Regions from separate parts of the Nocardia sp. NPDC005366 genome, predicted to be linked through region 3. Evidence: riboswitches for the same ligand, from Rfam matches in the RefSeq annotation. Region 3 holds a riboswitch; each other region holds the start of a gene.

Region 1 (4,207 bases), on a different contig from region 3:
GGTCAACGCGCCGACCAGCGCGATGATCGCGATCGGGGTATTCACCAACAGCGTCCACCGCCACGAGGCGTATTCGGTGAGCGCGCCACCCGCGAGCAGGCCGATCGCGGCGCCGCCCGCCGAGATGCCGGCGAAGATGGAGAAGGCCGTCGCCCGCTCCTTCGCCTCGGTGAACGTCACCGAGAGCAGTGACAGCGCGGCGGGCGCGAGAAGCGCGGCGAAAGCGCCCTGCAGGCCGCGGCCCGCGAAGAGCTGCGCCCCGTTCTGCGCGAGGCCCGCCAGCGCCGACGCGGCGGCGAAGCCGATCAGGCCGACCATGAAGATCCGGCGACGGCCCAGGTAGTCCGCCATGCGGCCGCCGAGAAGCAGCAGACCGCCGAAGATCAGCGTGTACGCGGTGAGCATCCACTGCTTGTTGCTATCGCTGATGTCGAGATCACGTTGTGCGAAGGGCAGTGCGATGGTCACGATGGTGGCGTCGAGAACCACCATGAGCTGCGCCAACGCGATGACTGCGAGGGCGAGCCAGCGTGCGGAACTCCCCCGTTTCTCCGGTGCTTCGGCCACCGATGCGGTGTCGGTCATCTCGGTCTCCTCGTTCGAAGTGCTGGACTCTCGGATCAATTCGGCCAATCCTGTCACCGTCAGACAATTGGCGTCAAGAGAAAAATGTCGCAATCGGACATTTGTCGGTTGCGGACAGCGACTGGGCGCCGTGCGATAGAATGCGGACATGCTCGACTCATCAGCGCCGATCGCCGCGGCGGCCGACGCCCGCGCCAACGACCCGGCCGATGGTCGGTGCGGACGGGGACCGAGCCTGCGCGAGCGCAAGAAAATACAGACCCGTGCGCGAATCATCGAAGTGGCGCTCGACCTGTGCGACGCCCAAGGGTTCGACGCGACGACGGTCGAGCAGATCGCGCATGCCGCCGACGTCTCGCCGCGCACCGTTAACCGATATTTCGAGACCAAAGAGGACATCGTCCTCGGACCGGTCGCCGACTTCGGCGAGGGCGTCGCCACCGCGCTGCGGCAACAACCAAGCACCGACGGCGACCTGCCCGCGCTGTGCAACGCCTACCTGGACATGATCGACCGCGCCACCGCCGGGGACAGCACATCCTTCCGGCAGTTCCAGCAAATGCAGCGGATCGCTCGCAGCAGCCAGACGGTTAACGCGCGCGCCCTGGAATTCGGCGAGACCAAGACCACGGCGATCAGTCGCTGCCTAGCCGAACGCGCGGGCACGGCGCCCGACGCGCTTCCGGTCCGGCTGGTGGTGGCGACCTGGCAGATGCTGTGTCATATCGCGATGGCGGATTCGGAGGAACTGGTCGTCAACGGCGACCCGCAGACCGCCGCCCGCGCCGCCCGCGCCGCGGTACTCACCGCGTACGACGAGCTCCGACGCATCTGCTCGCACGCGCGCCCGCTCGACTCCGCGTGATATTTCCAACGGGATTCGGGCGTTGCCCGACCGCCGGTTACCATGTTTGTCAGGTCATGAGTGCCAGCGCCAAGCCCCGGCTCGCTGGACGGCAACCCTCCAGCTGCGGTGGGGTGCTCCGGGTGATGACCGGGTTCCCGAAGGCCGGGAGCAAGCGCGCTGTTCAGGAGGATCCCGAAATGTGTTGTTGTCCGTCGCCCGCAATACGATAACCCGTTCGTCCGGCGAACAACCCCCCATTTGGAGAACGATATGAGCGAACCCATCGCGTCCCCGATCGATCCGGCCGCCTGGTCCTTCGAGACCAAACAGGTCCACGCGGGCCAGTCCCCCGATCAGAGCACCGGCGCCAGGGCCCTGCCGATCTACCAGACCACCTCGTACGCATTCCGCGACACCGCGCACGCCGCGGCGCTGTTCGGTCTGGCCGAACCAGGCAATATCTACACCAGGATCATGAACCCCACCCAGGACGTGGTGGAACAGCGCGTCGCCGCGCTGGAAGGCGGAGTGGCCGCGCTGCTGGTGGCCTCGGGGCAGGCGGCGGAGACCTACTCGATCCTCAACCTGGCCTCGGCGGGCGATCACATCGTCTCCAGCCCGCAGCTCTACGGCGGCACCTACAACCTCTTCCACTACTCGCTGCCCAAACTCGGCATCGAGGTCTCCTTCGTCGACGACCAGGACGATCCGGAGCAGTGGCGGGCCGCGATCCGGCCGAACACCAAAGCCCTCTACGGCGAGACCATCGCCAACCCGAGCGGCGCCATCTTCGACATCCGCGGTGTCGCGGACGTGGCCCACGCGGCCGGGCTGCCGTTGATCGTCGACAACACCGTCGCTACGCCGTACCTGATCCAGCCGCTTGCCCACGGCGCCGACATCGTCGTGCACTCGGCGACGAAGTACCTGGGCGGGCACGGCACGGCCATCGGCGGTGTGATCGTGGACGGCGGCAACTTCGACTGGACGGTGCGCGACGAGAACGGCGCGGCTCGCTACCCCGGTTTCACCACACCCGACCCGAGCTACCACGGCGCGGTCTTCGCCGATCTCGGCGCACCGGCCTACGCGCTGAAGGCGCGCGTGCAGTTGCTGCGCGATCTCGGCGCCGCGATCTCGCCGTTCAACGCGTTCCTGATCGCTCAGGGCATCGAAACGCTGAGCCTGCGACTCGAACGGCATGTCTCCAATGCTCAGGCCGTCGCCGAATTCCTCACCGAGCACGCGGACGTCGAAGCCGTCTTCTACGCTGGCCTGCCCACCTCGCCGTGGCATACGCGCGCCAAGGAGCTGGCCCCGAAGGGTGCGGGCGCGATCGTTGCGTTCGACCTGCGCGGCGGGATCGACGCGGGCAAGAAGTTCGTCGACGCGCTGACACTGCACAGCCACGTCGCCAATATCGGCGATGTGCGCTCGCTGGTGATCCATCCGGCCTCGACCACCCACTCGCAGCTGACACCCGAGGAGCAGTTGGCCGCGGGCGTGACACCGGGACTGATACGTCTCGCCGTCGGCATCGAGGGCATCGATGACATCCTGGCCGATCTACGCGCCGGTTTCGCGGCGACCTCGTGACCGTGAGCGCCGAGCCGAGCACCACCCGTCCAGCGACCGGTGTGACACTTCTGCCACCGCCGGACGGGCGGCTCGGCGTGATCGCCATCGGGGATGTCGCGCTGGAGAACGGCGCCGTCGTCCCCGACGTGCTTCTCGCGGTGCAACGTTGGGGTGAGCTCTCCCCCGCGCTGGACAATGTCGTACTGGTCGAGCACGCGCTGACCGGTGATTCACACGTGGTCGGCGGGCCCGACGACGCCCACCCGCAGCCGGGCTGGTGGGAGGGCATGGTCGGCCCCGGTGCGCCGCTCGATACCGACGAGTGGTGTGTGATCGCGACGAATGTGCTCGGCGGCTGCAAGGGCAGCACCGGGCCCTCCTCCCTCGCTTCCGACGGAAAGCCGTGGGGCGCAAGGTTTCCGGAGATCTCCATCCGCGATCAAGTGACCGCGGAGATCGCGTTGACGCGGTTGCTCGGCATCGACCGGTTGGCCGCCGTGGTCGGCGGGTCGATGGGCGGCATGCGGGTGCTGGAATGGATGATCGAAGCACCGCAACGAGTGGCGGCGGCCCTGGTGCTCGCCGTCGGCGCGCGCGCCACCGCCGACCAGATAGGAACCCAGACCACCCAGATCGCCGCCATCAAGGCCGATCCGGACTGGCAGGGCGGTGATTACCACGACACCGATCGCGCCCCGATGACCGGCATGGGCATCGCGAGGCGGATCGCGCACCTGACCTACCGCACCGAGTCCGAATTGGATCACCGCTTCGAGAATCACGCGCAGGACGAGGAAGATCCGTGGCGGGGTGGTCGCTACGCGGTGCAGAGCTACCTGGACCATCAGGCCGAAAAGCTCTGTAGCCGTTTCGATCCCGCCACCTACGTCCTGCTCACCGAGGCGATGAACCGGCACGATGTCGGCCGCGGGCGCGGCGGTGTCGCGGCGGCGCTCGCCTCGACCCCGGTCCCGTGCGTGGTGGGCGGCGTCGACTCCGATCGGCTGTATCCCCTACGGACACAGCAGGAATTGGCCGACGCGCTACCCGGCTGCGACAGGCTGGAGATCGTGCATTCCAGGGACGGGCACGACGGATTCCTGACCGAGGCCGCCGCGGTGTCGAAACTGCTGATCGAAACCATGCGGCTGGCACGCGAACATCGCTGAGCGGTACCGGGGTTGGTTCCTCACCAGC
Region 2 (4,207 bases), on a different contig from region 3:
CACCAGTTGCGCGGCGGCGAGTGAGCCGCCGCCCACATCGAAGAAGTCGGTATCGGGACTCGGTGTCTCGGCGCCGAGCAGCGCATCCCACAGGCCCGCGACCCACAGGGCGGTCGGGGTGAGTCCGATTTCGGCCTCGGCGTCCTTCTGTTTCGGCAGCGGCCACGGCAGCGCGTCGCGGTCGACTTTGCCGGAGGTGCGCGTGGGCAGTTCGGCGACGACGGCCAGACGCGGTACCAGCGGAGCCGGAAGTTGTTCGGCGAGACGGTCTCTGGCGGCTTTGAGGTCGTAGTCCGCGTCGGGTCCGGTCAGGTAGCCGACGAGGATCTTATTGCCCGCCTTGGTACTTCGGATCGCCGCGGCGGCGCCGGTCACGCCGGGCAGGTGTTGTAGTGCGCTGTCGATCTCGCCGAGTTCGATACGGCGACCGCCGATTTTGATCTGGTCGTCGGCGCGTCCGAGGAACACGAGTCCGGCGCTGTCGTTGCGCACCAGATCGCCGCTGCGGTAGGCGCGTTCCCAGCCCAGTGACGGTAGCGGGGCGTATTTCTCGGCATCTTTGTCCTGGTCGAGATATCGGGCAAGCCCGACTCCGCCGATGACCAGCTCGCCCGATTCGCCCTCGCCCACCGGATTGCCCGCCGGATCGACCACGGCCAGATCCCAGCCGTCCAGCGGCAGGCCGATGCGCACCGGCCACTTTCCGTCGAGCAGGGCCGCGCACGCCACCACCGTCGCCTCGGTGGGACCGTAGGTATTCCACACCTCGCGTCCCGAATCCGCTTTTCCGGCAAGGCGTTCAGCGAGTTCCGGGGGTACCGCCTCGCCGCCGAAGATCAGCAGCCGGACCGACTCGAGCGCCTCGGCGGGCCAGGTGGCGGCCAATGTCGGGACGGTGGAGACGATGCTGATCTCGCGCCGCACCAGCCATGGACCCAGGTCGGCCCCGGTCCGGACCAGCGCGCGCGGGGCCGGGACCAGGCACGCGCCGTGCCGCCAGGCCAGCCACATCTCCTCGCAGGAGGCGTCGAAGGCGACCGAGAGTCCGGCGAGCACGCGGTCACCGGGACGGATCGGCGCGTCCCGCAGGAACAGCTCGGCCTCGGCGTCGACGAGCGCGGCGGCGTTGCGATGGGTCACCGCGACACCTTTCGGCGTTCCGGTGGATCCGGAGGTGAAGATGATCCACGCGTCGTCAGCGGGATCGGGCGGCGCCGTCGTGCCATCGGATTCCGCTGCGGCGGAGGTCGTTTCGATACCGTCCGCGGTGACAACGGCGGTGACCTCCGCCTCGCCGAAGACCAGCCTGGCGCGTTCGTCCGGATCGTCCGCGTCGACGGGCACGTAGGCGGCGCCCGCGTGCAGCACGGCCAGAATCGTCACGTAGAGCTCGTTGGTGCCCGAGGGCATGCGGACGCCAACGCGGTCGCCCGCTCGCACTCCGGCCGCGGCGAGGCGCGCGACGACGGCGTCGATCTCGGTCAGCAGTTCGGAGTAGCCGATGACCACGTCCCCGTCATCGATGGCGGGGGCGTCCGGGTGGTCGATGGCGGTGGCGGCGAGGATGTCGACCAGGGTGCGGGCGGGCGGGGCAAGGGCGCCGCGCGATAGCGGATCGGGAATCGACCGCGGATCCGGGCCCTCGCCCGCCGCGGTATCGACCTGCGGCTGCAGCATGACGTCCTGTCCACCTCTCATAGACCTGCCTGCTCTTCATCGTTCGTTGTTTCACAAGAGGGTTACCAGTGGGCAAACACCACGGGGACCAGTGGTCTACGGTACCCGGGGTATCGGCTGATCGATGGTCGCCGGATCGGGTGGTTCGTCCCGATGACAACCGCGCTACCGGCCGAAATACCGGATTCAGTCGCTCAGTGCCTGATCCTCGCCGAGCGCTTTGAGGGCGAGGCGATGCAGAATGCGCTGCTCGTCCGCGTCGAGGCGGTGCAGGACCCGTTGCGCCGCCGCCTCGATGAGTTCGTCGGTGCGGCGGCGTTCGGCGCTGCCCGCCTCGGTGACGGAGAGTCGGTATTTGCGGCGATCGACGGCGTCGCGGGTACGCACGACCAGACCGTTCTGCTCGAGCCCGTCGATCAGCCGGACGACTTCGCTGCGGTCGATGCCGAGAGCGGTGGATACCTGCTGCTGGGACAACTCGTCGAATTCCTCCAGGTAGACCAGCACCCAGTGCTCGCGCGGCGACGTGCCCATCTCGCTGCGCACCGCCTTGTGCAGCTTGCCGAGCACGTAGGTCGGGAAGCGGAGTAGCGCGGGGGGATGCATCGATCGCATCGCATACCGCCGGAATGCGCAAACGACGTACGGGCGACCGCGGTGAACGGACGCAGGTGATCGAGTGTCGCCGTCGACACGGAACGTCCCTGTTGACAGGACTGTGGTGCGTCTGCCAATCTCGGATCAGGTCACGAGTACCAGTGTCAAGCCCCGGCTAGCTGGTCGGCAACCCTCCTCCGCGGTGGGGTGCTCCGGGTGACGACCGGGCCGCCGCCCGACCGGGCGCGGCAAGCGCGGACTCGAACAATCCTCGATTGCGAGTCCCTCTGTCGACGGGATTACGTGATGACTGCTGTTGTGGACCAGACCTGTGCCCCCCTCGCCCGGGTATCCGGCGATGACCTCCAGGTGCCGCTCGTCCAGGGCGGAACCACCACCTACGCGAATTTCGACTACGCCGCCAGTGCGCCTGCGCTGGCCGCGGTCACCGACCGGGTGCAGCAGCTGCTGCCGTACTACGCCAGCGTGCATCGGGGCGCGGGTTACGCCTCCCGGATCTCCACCGAATGCTATGAATCCGCGCGCGCTTCGGTGAGCCTTTTCCTGGACGCCGCCGACGACCAGGTCGTGGTCTTCACCCGCAACACCACCGACTCGCTGAACCTGCTCGCCGGATGCGTGCCCGGCGACACCGTCGTGCTCGACATCGAGCATCACGCCAATTTCCTGCCGTGGACCAGGAACGGACGTCGCGTGGTGCGGGCCGCCGACACCGTCGAGGAGACCATCCGGCTTCTTGTCGCCGAGCTGTGCGCCAAACCTGCCGCGCTGCTGGCGATTACCGGCGCGTCGAACGTCACCGGCGAGGTGCTGCCGCTGGAACGTCTGGCCGAGGTGGCGCACCGGTGCGGCGCGCGCATCCTGGTCGACGCGGCGCAGTTGGCTCCGCACCGCCGGATCAGCCTGCGCGACACGGGAATCGACTACCTGGCCTGCTCGGGTCACAAGCTGTACGCGCCGTTCGGCGCGGGTGTTCTCGTCGGCCGCCGTGACTGGCTCGACGCGGCCGAGCCGTATCTGGCGGGCGGCGGCGCGGTGCGCGAGGTGCGCGCGGACTCGGCCGAGTGGGCTCCCGCGCCGCAGCGTCACGAGGCGGGGTCGCCGAATGTGCTCGGCGCGGCTGCGCTGGCCGCCGCCTGTGCGGCGCTGTGCGATATCGATGCCGAAACCCTCGCATCGCATGAACGCCTGCTCGCCGACCGTCTCCGCGACGGCCTGTGCGCGATTCCCGGCGTCGAACTCCTGCGACTGTGGTCCGACAGCCCCGATTGCGTCGGTATCGTCGCCTTCACTCTCGACGGTTTCGCCCCCGGCCACGTCGCCGCCTACCTCTCCGCAGAACACGGCATCGGCGTCCGCGACGGCCGCTTCTGCGCCCACCCCCTGCTCGCCCGCCTCGGCCTCGACGGCGCGCTACGCGCCAGCATCGGCCTCGGCACCTGCTCCGCCGACGTCGACCGGCTGATAGAAGCCGTGGCCGACCTCGTAGAAACCGGCACCGGCTGGAACTACGCCGTCACCGGATCGCACTGGAACCCGACTCCGGAGACCCGCCCGTTCGCTACCGTCGACACCGGGGGCGCGTCACCCTGCGCCGTGGGCTGAGATTCCTATGTCGTGAGTCGTGGTCGCGTCGGCTCGCGGACATCGATCCGGACGCGCTCGACGCCGAGGTCGAATCCCGCGGGGTGCGTCGGAGCTATCGGTCCAGCGACGTAGGGCGGTGGTAACGGCCCTGGTAGTACAGCAGCGGCGCGGCGGCCGGTTCCTCGTCGGTATTGTCGTGCACCCGGGTGACCAGGCCGACGACGAAAGTATGGTCGCCGATGGGGATTCGGTGGTGGACGCTGGCGCGGACCCAGATGGGGGTGCCGTGCAGGACCGGTTCGCCGGTGTCGAGGGTCGTCCACAG
Region 3 (4,207 bases):
GCCGAAGGCGACCCCCGGATTGGCGGTGCTCAACAGTCGCCCGCCCGCGGCCTCCAGTTGCGGAACATCCTGGGGCAGCGCGTCGCTGATCGCGTCGAGCTGACCGGAGGTGAGACTTCCGGTACGCACCCCCGATTCGGGGACGACGGTGAATTCGACGCGGTCCAGATACGCCTCCCCACGATGGGCGAAAACGTCCGAACCCCAGTTGTATCCGGCGCGCTTGGCGAGTGTGGCCGAGGCGTCCTGACGCCAGCCCGCGTAGGTGAACGGGCCGCTGCCGATATTGCCGCCGGCGCAACGCTGTTCGGCGGGAGCGGCGGTGGTCGCGTCGGCGAGCAAGCCCAGCTGGGTGGTCGAGGAGGCCTGCAGGAATTGTGAATTCGGCTTGCTGAACTCGACTCTCGCGGTCAACCGGTCCACCGGCGTGGTACTCACGTAGTTGGTCAGATAGCTGGCCCCGAGCGGTGATTTGGCCGCACCCAGCTTGACGATCGCGTCGAAATTGCGCTTGACCGATTCGGCGGTGAGCGGGGTGCCATCGCTGAAGGTGACGCCGTCGGCGAGGTGGAAGGTGAAAACCTTCGCATCCGGGCTCACCTCCCAGCTGCGGGCCAGCCACGGCGTGATCGCCCCGGTCGCCGGATCCTGGTCGGTCAGCGAATCGACGATCTGCCTGGCGACGTAAATGGTCTGGTTACTGCCTGCCTGCGCCGGATCCGAGCAGGTCGGCGCCTGGGAGAGTCCGTAGCGCAGCGTACCGCCCGGCCGCGGCGGTCCGGCGTCGCCGCCGGAACCGCCCGAATCGCCGCCGCAGGCCGCAAGACTCGCGGCCGCGGTGACGGCGGCGGCAATGGCCGCGATTCGATAGCGGGATCGGATCACTGTGCTACTCCAAGGGTTTCGACATGGTTGACATCGGGGCGGCGCTGCCTGGTACCGGCAAGCCCGCCGGTACTCGGCTCGGGCACCGGGGCGATCGAGGTCATGAGCAGGAATCTCATGCGACGACGCCCACAAAATCGGCGGCACGCACGTATTTCTCGAACGGATGTTTGCCGATCCGCTCGGGGGGCAGATCGGGGTCGTAGAGCGGGGTGTACCCGGCCGCGAGGTAGAGGGCGACCGCCTCGGGCTGACGTGGCCCTGTCGTCAGGTAGACGCGTCGATAACCTCGACGGGTGATCTCGGCTTCCAGGTGCGTCAGGACATACCTGCCGAATCCCTGCCTGCGGTGCTCGCGCGAGGTCCAGACGCGTTTGAGTTCGGCGGTCGTCTCGTCGTAGCGCTGGAAGGCGCCGCCCGCGACCGGTTCCGAATCCCGGGTGACGACAAGCAGGTCACCGTGCGGCGGTGCGAATTCCTGCGCCGGATAGTCCACCAGCGAGGCGTGCACCGCGCCCGGGGTTCTGCCGTAGCGCGTGCTGTATTCGACGGCCAATTCGGCCAGCAGCGAAGCGGCGAGCGGATCGGACTGCGCGACGCGGTGCACCCGAACTCCGTTGTCGGGGAAACGTGAGGCCACGCCGCTCACCCCGCCATCGACCACGGCTCGGCGGCCGGATTGCGCGCGACGTGCGCGACAGCGATCAGCGCCGCCGTACTCGCGACCCGTCGCGGCGGATGCCGTGATCTCGCGACGCTGGGCACGTCGGAGGTGGAGGCGTCATCGGCGTCGGGGGAGACGACATCGGATTCACCCGGCGGGGCGGGCGCGTGGGGCGCACTCATGGCGAGTCCTTCGGAACAAGCGGACGCGACCACCCCTGTGGGCGGCGGTCGCCGCACCCGGCCAGTGTCGGGCGCACGGTCTGGCGGGCGGGTCAGCCGCGACAGCCGGTGGACATGACATGGCACTGGTCGGCATGGCACTGGTCGGCATGGCACTGGTCGACATGGCACTGGTCGACATGGCGACGGCCCCAGCGATTGCCACTGCGGTAGATCATCACTTCGGTCCTCCATCGTTCCCGGCGGAAGCACCCGCACCCGAGAATGCCGGGGGGTTGCTGCGACGTCGGTGAGCCAGGTCTCTCGGTCGCTCTGGATGGTGAGATTCCGGTGGCGCCAGCGCCGCGGGAACACGTGTCGAGCCGAAACATCATGCGAAGGAGGGCGGCTCCTTCACAAGGGTAGAAATCAGGGTGAGCACAGTCCTTCCCGCCATCGCCGCGCGCGTCGAGAATTACCCCGGTCGATCGGACGTCCTACTCCGATCGCCCCTCACCCCGCACTCGTCGTCCGCGACGCGCCCAGGGCTTGCCGAATCCGATAAACCCTGCTGAAAGCGTTTGCGGGAGTACCCTCCTCCTCGATCGTGCCGACGATGAGGAGGTCTGTTGTGACCGTAGTGCGCCGTCTGACCACGTTTGCCGCCGTCGCGACCGGGGCTGTCGCACTGGCCCTCGCGCTACCTGGCGGCGCGGTGGGCGCTCCGTCCCCCGACACCGACCGCGCCGCCGCCATCGCGGGTCCGGGTGATCTGCTCGGTGCCTACGAGTCGAATATCGAGGCGCTGCGGAAGTTCGGCATGGACCCGTTCCTGTACCCGACCGCGGCCGCCTTCTGTAACGACGCGTCCACATTCGGGCTCGTCCCCGCGGTAGCGGGCGCGGTGCCGGGGCCGTGGCCTAAGACGACCGTCGCCATCCCCGGACTCGATATGACCGCCGTGGAAGCGGGCCAGACCATGTTCACCTTCGTGCCTTTCGGCGTCGCCGCCGACAAGAGGACCGATACCGGGATGCGTGTCGCGTGGCTCAACGTCAGCAACGGCCGTAGCGGCACGGCGTCCATGGGCCCGATCGGGGATGTCCTGTCCGCCATGATCCCGCCCGAGGTGCCCGCCGACGTCCGTCCGGTCGCCGAGAAGGCCGTCCAGGACTTCTTCCTCGCCTCGCTCCCGGTCGGCGGTATCCGCGCGGTCCCCGTCGACACCGGCAAGGGCATGGTGCTCGCGGCGGTCTTCGGCACCGTCCAGAGCGGCGATCGGTCCTGCTTCTTCCTGCCGACCGTCGGGATGACCACCATCCCATGATCATCCGCGGGGGAGGGAACGACCTTTCCAACCGAGCGTCCCCCGGCGGTAGGCCAGGTGCGATCGGATCGACAGGGCCGTGTACGCGATGATCGACACGGGATGCGCCAGTGCCGCGACGATATCGGCGCGGGTCGAGGATCGACCGGACTCCAGGGAACGCGCCAGCAGTCGCGTGGTGACGGCGGCGGCATACCCGAGAATTCCGGCTCGGCGGGTACCGCCGCGACCCGCCACCGCCGCCAGGGGCGCGACCACGTACGCCAGGGCGGCCACCGATCCGACAGCCGCGGCGGCGATCGGCGAGCCGCCGTAGGCGGACCACAGCCACCGGGTGTATCCGGCGTCGAGTTCGGCCGCGCCCCGGTACATCCGGGTGCGGGCCAGCGGGCCCGCGGCGACCAGAGCGGTATGCCCGCCGCCGCGCCGCACCGCGCGGGCGATATCCAGATCCTCGGTCGGGGACGCCGCCACCGCCGCGTGGCCGCCTGCCGCGCGATAGGCGGCGGTGTCGAAGACCAGGAACTGCCCGCACGCCACCGCCGTCGACGGCCGCAGGCTCCGATTCGCCACGGCGACGGGCAACGTGGAGGCCCACGACCAGCACAGCAGTGGCTGCACCAGCGCCTCGGCCACCGACCCCGCGTCCTGGCGCGGCCACGGTGACACCAGTGCCGCGCGGCCCCTGCGCAATTCCGCCACCGCCGCGGCGATCGCGCCGGGCGCGATCCGCACGTCGGCGTCGAGGAAGATCACGACGGCCGTATCCACCGCGTCGGCCAGCCTGGCACAGGCCGCGGCCTTCCCGGTCCATCCCGGCTCCGGTTCGGTATCCGAGCGGATCACGATGAACCGGGGGTCGCCGTCGATCGCCTTCTCGGCCGCCGCCGCGGTGCCGTCGGTGGACGCGTCATCGAGAATCAGCACCTGGAGGCGCGGCGCCCCCGACTGCGCGCGCAGATCACCGATCAGCTCCGGCAGTCGCCGCACCTCGTCGCGCGCCGGAACGCACACCGTGATCGGCTCGATGACAGCGGCGGATTCCGGCAGTCGCCGTACCGTCAACCGATTGACCAATGCGATCGCGCAGCCGAGCACCGCGACGCCGGCGCCCGCCCGTGCGCTCACCGCCGCCGCGTTCCCGGCGATGGCCGTTCGCGCGCGAGCCGC
Region 4 (4,207 bases), on a different contig from region 3:
GAGGGCGCGGGCAAGGCCGGACGCACCGTCGACGATATCGACCGGATGATCGAGATCAAGATCTCCTACGACACCGATCCCGAACTGGCACTGGAGAACACCCGCTTCTGGGCGCCGCTGTCGCTGACCGCCGAACAGAAGCACAGCATCACCGACCCGATCGAGATGGAAACCGCCGCCGACGCGCTGCCGATAGAGCAGATCGCCAAGCGCTGGATCGTGGCGAGCGATCCCGACGAGGCCGTCGCCCAGATCAAGCCGTACCTGGACGCCGGGCTGAACCACCTGGTCTTCCACGCCCCCGGCCACGATCAGCGCCGGTTCCTGGAACTGTTCGAACGTGACCTCGGCCCCCGGCTGCGGGCGCTCGGCTGAGCTGATAGACGAAGAACCCCATCCCGGCCGGGATGGGGTTCTTCTCGTCTGCGCCGGGCGATTTCAGCGCAGCGCGCGCTCCAGATCCCCGAGGAGGTCGTCGACATCCTCCAGGCCAACCGAAATGCGGACAACACCGTCGGACAGACCGATGGTGGCGCGGCCTTCCGGGCCCATCGCACGGTGGGTCGTGGTGGCCGGATGGGTGATCAGAGTTTTGGAATCGCCGAGATTGTTGGAGATATCGACGATCCGCAACCGGTTGAGCACTTCGAAGGCGCGTTTCTTCGCCTCGTCCGCCGGCGCGTCGAGTTCGAACGTGACCACCGTGCCGCCGCCGCTCATCTGGCTGGTCGCCAAGGCGTGCTGGGGATGCGATTCCAGATACGGGTAGCGCACCCAGCTCACCGAATCATTGCCCTCGAGGAAGCGCGCGAGCTTCAGTGCCGATTCGGTGGAATGGCGCACCCGCAGCGGCATCGTCTCCAAACCCTTCAGTAGCGTCCACGCGTTGAAGGGGCTCAGCGCCGGACCGGTATGGCGCATCAGGTTCTTCACCGGACCGTCGATATAGTCCCGCTCGCCGAGGATGGCGCCGCCGAGCACGCGGCCCTGGCCGTCGATATGTTTGGTGCCGGAGTACACGAGAACGTCGGCGCCGAGATCGAAACCGCGCTGCAGCAGCGGGGTGGCGAAAACGTTGTCCAGCACCACCTTCGCGCCCGCCGCGTGGGCGAGTTCGCTGACCTTGCGCACATCGACCAGGGTCTGCATCGGGTTGGCCGGGGTCTCGAAGAACACCGCCTGCGTCGGCACCGACAGCGCCTGTTCCCACTGGTCCAGATCCTCACCGTCGACGAAGACGGTTTCCACGCCCCAGCGCGGCAGGATCTCGTTGCACACCACGAAACAGGATCCGAAGAGACTGCGCGCGGCCACCAGTCGATCGCCCGCGCTCAACAGCGCTCCGAGCGAGGTGAATACGGCCGACATACCGCTCGCGGTGGCGAAGCACGCCTCCGCGCCGTCGAGCAGGCGCATCCGCTCCTCGAACATGGCGACCGTCGGATTGCCGTAGCGGGAGTAGACGAAATGTTCGACGTCGCCGGTGAACGCGGCCTCGGCCGCCTCCGCGCTCTCGTAGACGAAGCCGGAGGTCAGGTACAGCGCCTCGGAGGTCTCCTCGAAACCGGAGCGGCGCAGGCCGCCCCGCACCCCGAGGGTGGCCGGGCCGACATCATCGGGTAGCGGCTTGTCGAAGGCGCCGCCGGTGATCACGACTGCCGCCAGGGCAGGCCGGTGGCCCGCCAGCCTTCGCCGCCGCGGTGGCCCGTGCTGTCGAGACCGCCCTCGAAACCGTCGAGCACGTTGTAGGACGGGCCGATGCCGAGTTCGGTCGCGAGATTCGCCGCATGCGCCGAACGCTGACCGGAACGACACAGGAAGACCACGGGCGCTTCCTGATCGCGCGCTTGCAGGGCCTTACCCAGCTGGTCGGCGAATTCGGTATTCCGCGCGCCGTTGCTGTCGACCCATTCGATCAGCACGGTCGGCCGCTCGATCGAACTGGTATCCGGCACGCCGACGAAGCGCCATTCCGCTTCGGTGCGCACGTCGACCAGAACGGCTTCGGGATGTTCCCGCAGTATTTCCCACGCCTGCTGGGGGGTGATGTCACCGGCATAACTCATGTCGAACCTCCTGTGAATCCGCACTTGCCACACCCGTTTTCGGCGCGCGGCCAGGTCGTCACCCGGAGCACCCCACCGCGGAGGAGGGTTGCCGACCAGCGAGCCGGGGCTTGACGCTGGTTCTCATGACCTGAACTGAGATTGCCCGTCGAGCGGGCGACATGTCAAACACCGATTCGCGACACGCGGGCAGGTCATCCGCAGACGATCCACTTGTCGCCGGATCGGGTGAAGTTCCAGGTCTCGGTGGTCTCGCGGCCGTCGACCCGCACGGTGACGGCCGCCTTCGCCCGATCTCCGTTGACGGACTGATCCGCGACTTTCGGTATCTCTATTGAGCTTCCACCGGCGAACTGACCCGCCAGCGGCGACTTGCCCTCCTCGAAGCCCTCGCACGCGACTCCGGGCGGCGGCGACTGATCACTGGCGTTACGCGCGCTCACGTAGTTCTGCGCGGCCCCCGCTATCCGGTCGGCTTCTGTGACATTTTTCTCAGCGGGTGAGAGCAGCCCGCCCGCCACGATGGCGACGAGCACGACCGCCGCGAAGACCGCGGCCGCGATGAACGGCGCCATGGTGCGCTGATCGGTCTGGTCGAGCACGATCGCTTCGTCGTCCTCGGGGTCGGGGCGCTGCTCGGTCATGCCTCGATCATCCCTGGTCGGCGCCGCTATCCGACACCCGACCCCGCCGCACCCGGCCGCACCGGCGCGAGCGCGCGTCAGGCACGGACGGAAGGGACCTCGGTAGGCTGGTGTCACGGGTCGTCGGTGATCGCCGGGAGGCGTGGCATCCGTTCAGTTCACGACACCCTGAGAGGGCCCATGACATGCCACCGATAGAATCGCGGGACTGCGGCCTGCTGTCATAGCCATATGAGAGCTCACCGTCGTAGCGACCTGGGGGCCGTGCAGTCACGAGCCAGCAGCACCAGCGTCACGCACCGCGAGGTGCGCCGGAACGACGCGTGAACTTAGCCTAAGCTAAGTCAAACGCCATTAATTTCGACCATAAGGGTGCGCGGAAGAGATGACCGAACAGAGTGCAGCAGCAACGAGCGGTGCAGCTCAGGCGGCCCGCCCGCTCCGCATCGCGATCGTCGGCGCGGGACCGGCCGGCATCTACGCCGCCGACGCGTTGATGAAGTCCGAGGCCGATGTGAGCATCGACCTCTACGAGCGCATGCCCGCGCCGTTCGGGCTGATCCGCTACGGCGTCGCACCCGACCACCCGCGGATCAAAGGCATCATCACCGCCCTGCACAAGGTGCTCGACAAGGAGCAGGTCCGACTGCTCGGCAATATCGACTACGGCACCGATATCACCCTCGACGACCTGCGTCGCTTCTACGACGCTGTCATCTTCTCCACCGGCGCCAACGCCGACCGCGCGCTGGACATCCCGGGGATCGGCCTGGACGGTTCCTACGGCGCGGCCGATTTCGTCTCCTGGTACGACGGACACCCCGACGTGCCGCGCACCTGGCCGCTCGACGCGGAGAAGGTCGCCGTGCTCGGCGTCGGCAACGTCGCGCTCGACGTGGCGCGCGTGCTGGCCAAAACCGGTGACGAACTGCTTCCGACCGAGATCCCGCCGAACGTCTACGAGGGCCTGAAGGCCAACAAGGCGATCGAGGTCCACGTCTTCGGGCGTCGCGGCCCGGCCCAGGCCAAGTTCACCCCGCTGGAACTGCGCGAACTCGACCACTCCCCGACCATCGAGGTCATCGTCGACCCCGAGGACATCGACTACGACGAAGGCTCCGAAGCCGCCCGCAGGCATTCCAAGCAGGTCGACATGGTTGCCAACACCCTCGAACAGTGGGCCATCCGCGACCAGGGCACCCGCCCCCACAAACTCTTCCTGCACTTCTTCGAATCGCCCGCGGAAATCGTCGGCGACGAGAACGGCAAGGTGGTCGGTCTGCGCACCGAACGCACCCAGCTCGACGGCACCGGCAACGTCAAGGGCACCGGCGTCATCAAGGACTGGGATATCCAGGCCGTATACCGCGCGGTCGGCTACCTGTCGCAGAACATCACCAACCTGCCCTTCGACGACCAGGCGGGCACCGTGCCGAACGAGGCCGGACGCGTGCTCCAGGACGAGGCCGCCGACGGCGCGGCCCGTTTCATGCCCGC

The links. Region 3 has a riboswitch for S-adenosylmethionine ahead of ABZS43_RS29975 (hypothetical protein). Riboswitches for the same ligand answer to the same signal wherever they lie in the genome.
Region 1: it holds a riboswitch for S-adenosylmethionine, as region 3 does, so the genes downstream of both, ABZS43_RS07770 (bifunctional o-acetylhomoserine/o-acetylserine sulfhydrylase) here and ABZS43_RS29975 (hypothetical protein) in region 3, are expected to answer to the same signal.
Region 2: it holds a riboswitch for S-adenosylmethionine, as region 3 does, so the genes downstream of both, ABZS43_RS05825 (aminotransferase class V-fold PLP-dependent enzyme) here and ABZS43_RS29975 (hypothetical protein) in region 3, are expected to answer to the same signal.
Region 4: it holds a riboswitch for S-adenosylmethionine, as region 3 does, so the genes downstream of both, ABZS43_RS19070 (rhodanese-like domain-containing protein) here and ABZS43_RS29975 (hypothetical protein) in region 3, are expected to answer to the same signal.

What each region holds. Positions count from the first base shown of each region.
Region 1 is NZ_JBEXFQ010000005.1:64,054-68,260, forward strand. Features, by position in the region: gene ABZS43_RS07760 (MFS transporter) at 1-585, opposite strand, end outside; gene ABZS43_RS07765 (TetR family transcriptional regulator) at 734-1,450, shown strand; SAM riboswitch class IV at 1,503-1,613, shown strand; gene ABZS43_RS07770 (bifunctional o-acetylhomoserine/o-acetylserine sulfhydrylase) at 1,703-3,028, shown strand; gene ABZS43_RS07775 (homoserine O-acetyltransferase) at 3,070-4,179, shown strand.
Region 2 is NZ_JBEXFQ010000003.1:300,986-305,192, reverse strand. Features, by position in the region: gene ABZS43_RS05835 (Pls/PosA family non-ribosomal peptide synthetase) at 1-1,677, opposite strand, end outside; gene ABZS43_RS05830 (MarR family transcriptional regulator) at 1,864-2,283, opposite strand; SAM riboswitch class IV at 2,422-2,535, shown strand; gene ABZS43_RS05825 (aminotransferase class V-fold PLP-dependent enzyme) at 2,581-3,900, shown strand; gene ABZS43_RS05820 (flavin reductase family protein) at 3,995-4,207, opposite strand, start outside.
Region 3 is NZ_JBEXFQ010000034.1:59,300-63,506, reverse strand. Features, by position in the region: gene ABZS43_RS29985 (ABC transporter substrate-binding protein) at 1-885, opposite strand, end outside; gene ABZS43_RS29980 (GNAT family N-acetyltransferase) at 1,001-1,525, opposite strand; gene ABZS43_RS29975 (hypothetical protein) at 1,531-1,731, opposite strand; SAM riboswitch class I at 1,959-2,054, opposite strand; gene ABZS43_RS29970 (hypothetical protein) at 2,342-3,037, shown strand; gene ABZS43_RS29965 (glycosyltransferase family 2 protein) at 3,038-4,207, opposite strand, start outside.
Region 4 is NZ_JBEXFQ010000015.1:137,927-142,133, forward strand. Features, by position in the region: gene fgd (glucose-6-phosphate dehydrogenase (coenzyme-F420)) at 1-375, shown strand, start outside; gene ABZS43_RS19065 (O-succinylhomoserine sulfhydrylase) at 439-1,653, opposite strand; gene ABZS43_RS19070 (rhodanese-like domain-containing protein) at 1,650-2,066, opposite strand; SAM riboswitch class IV at 2,082-2,197, opposite strand; gene ABZS43_RS19075 (hypothetical protein) at 2,261-2,710, opposite strand; gene ABZS43_RS19080 (FAD-dependent oxidoreductase) at 3,096-4,207, shown strand, end outside.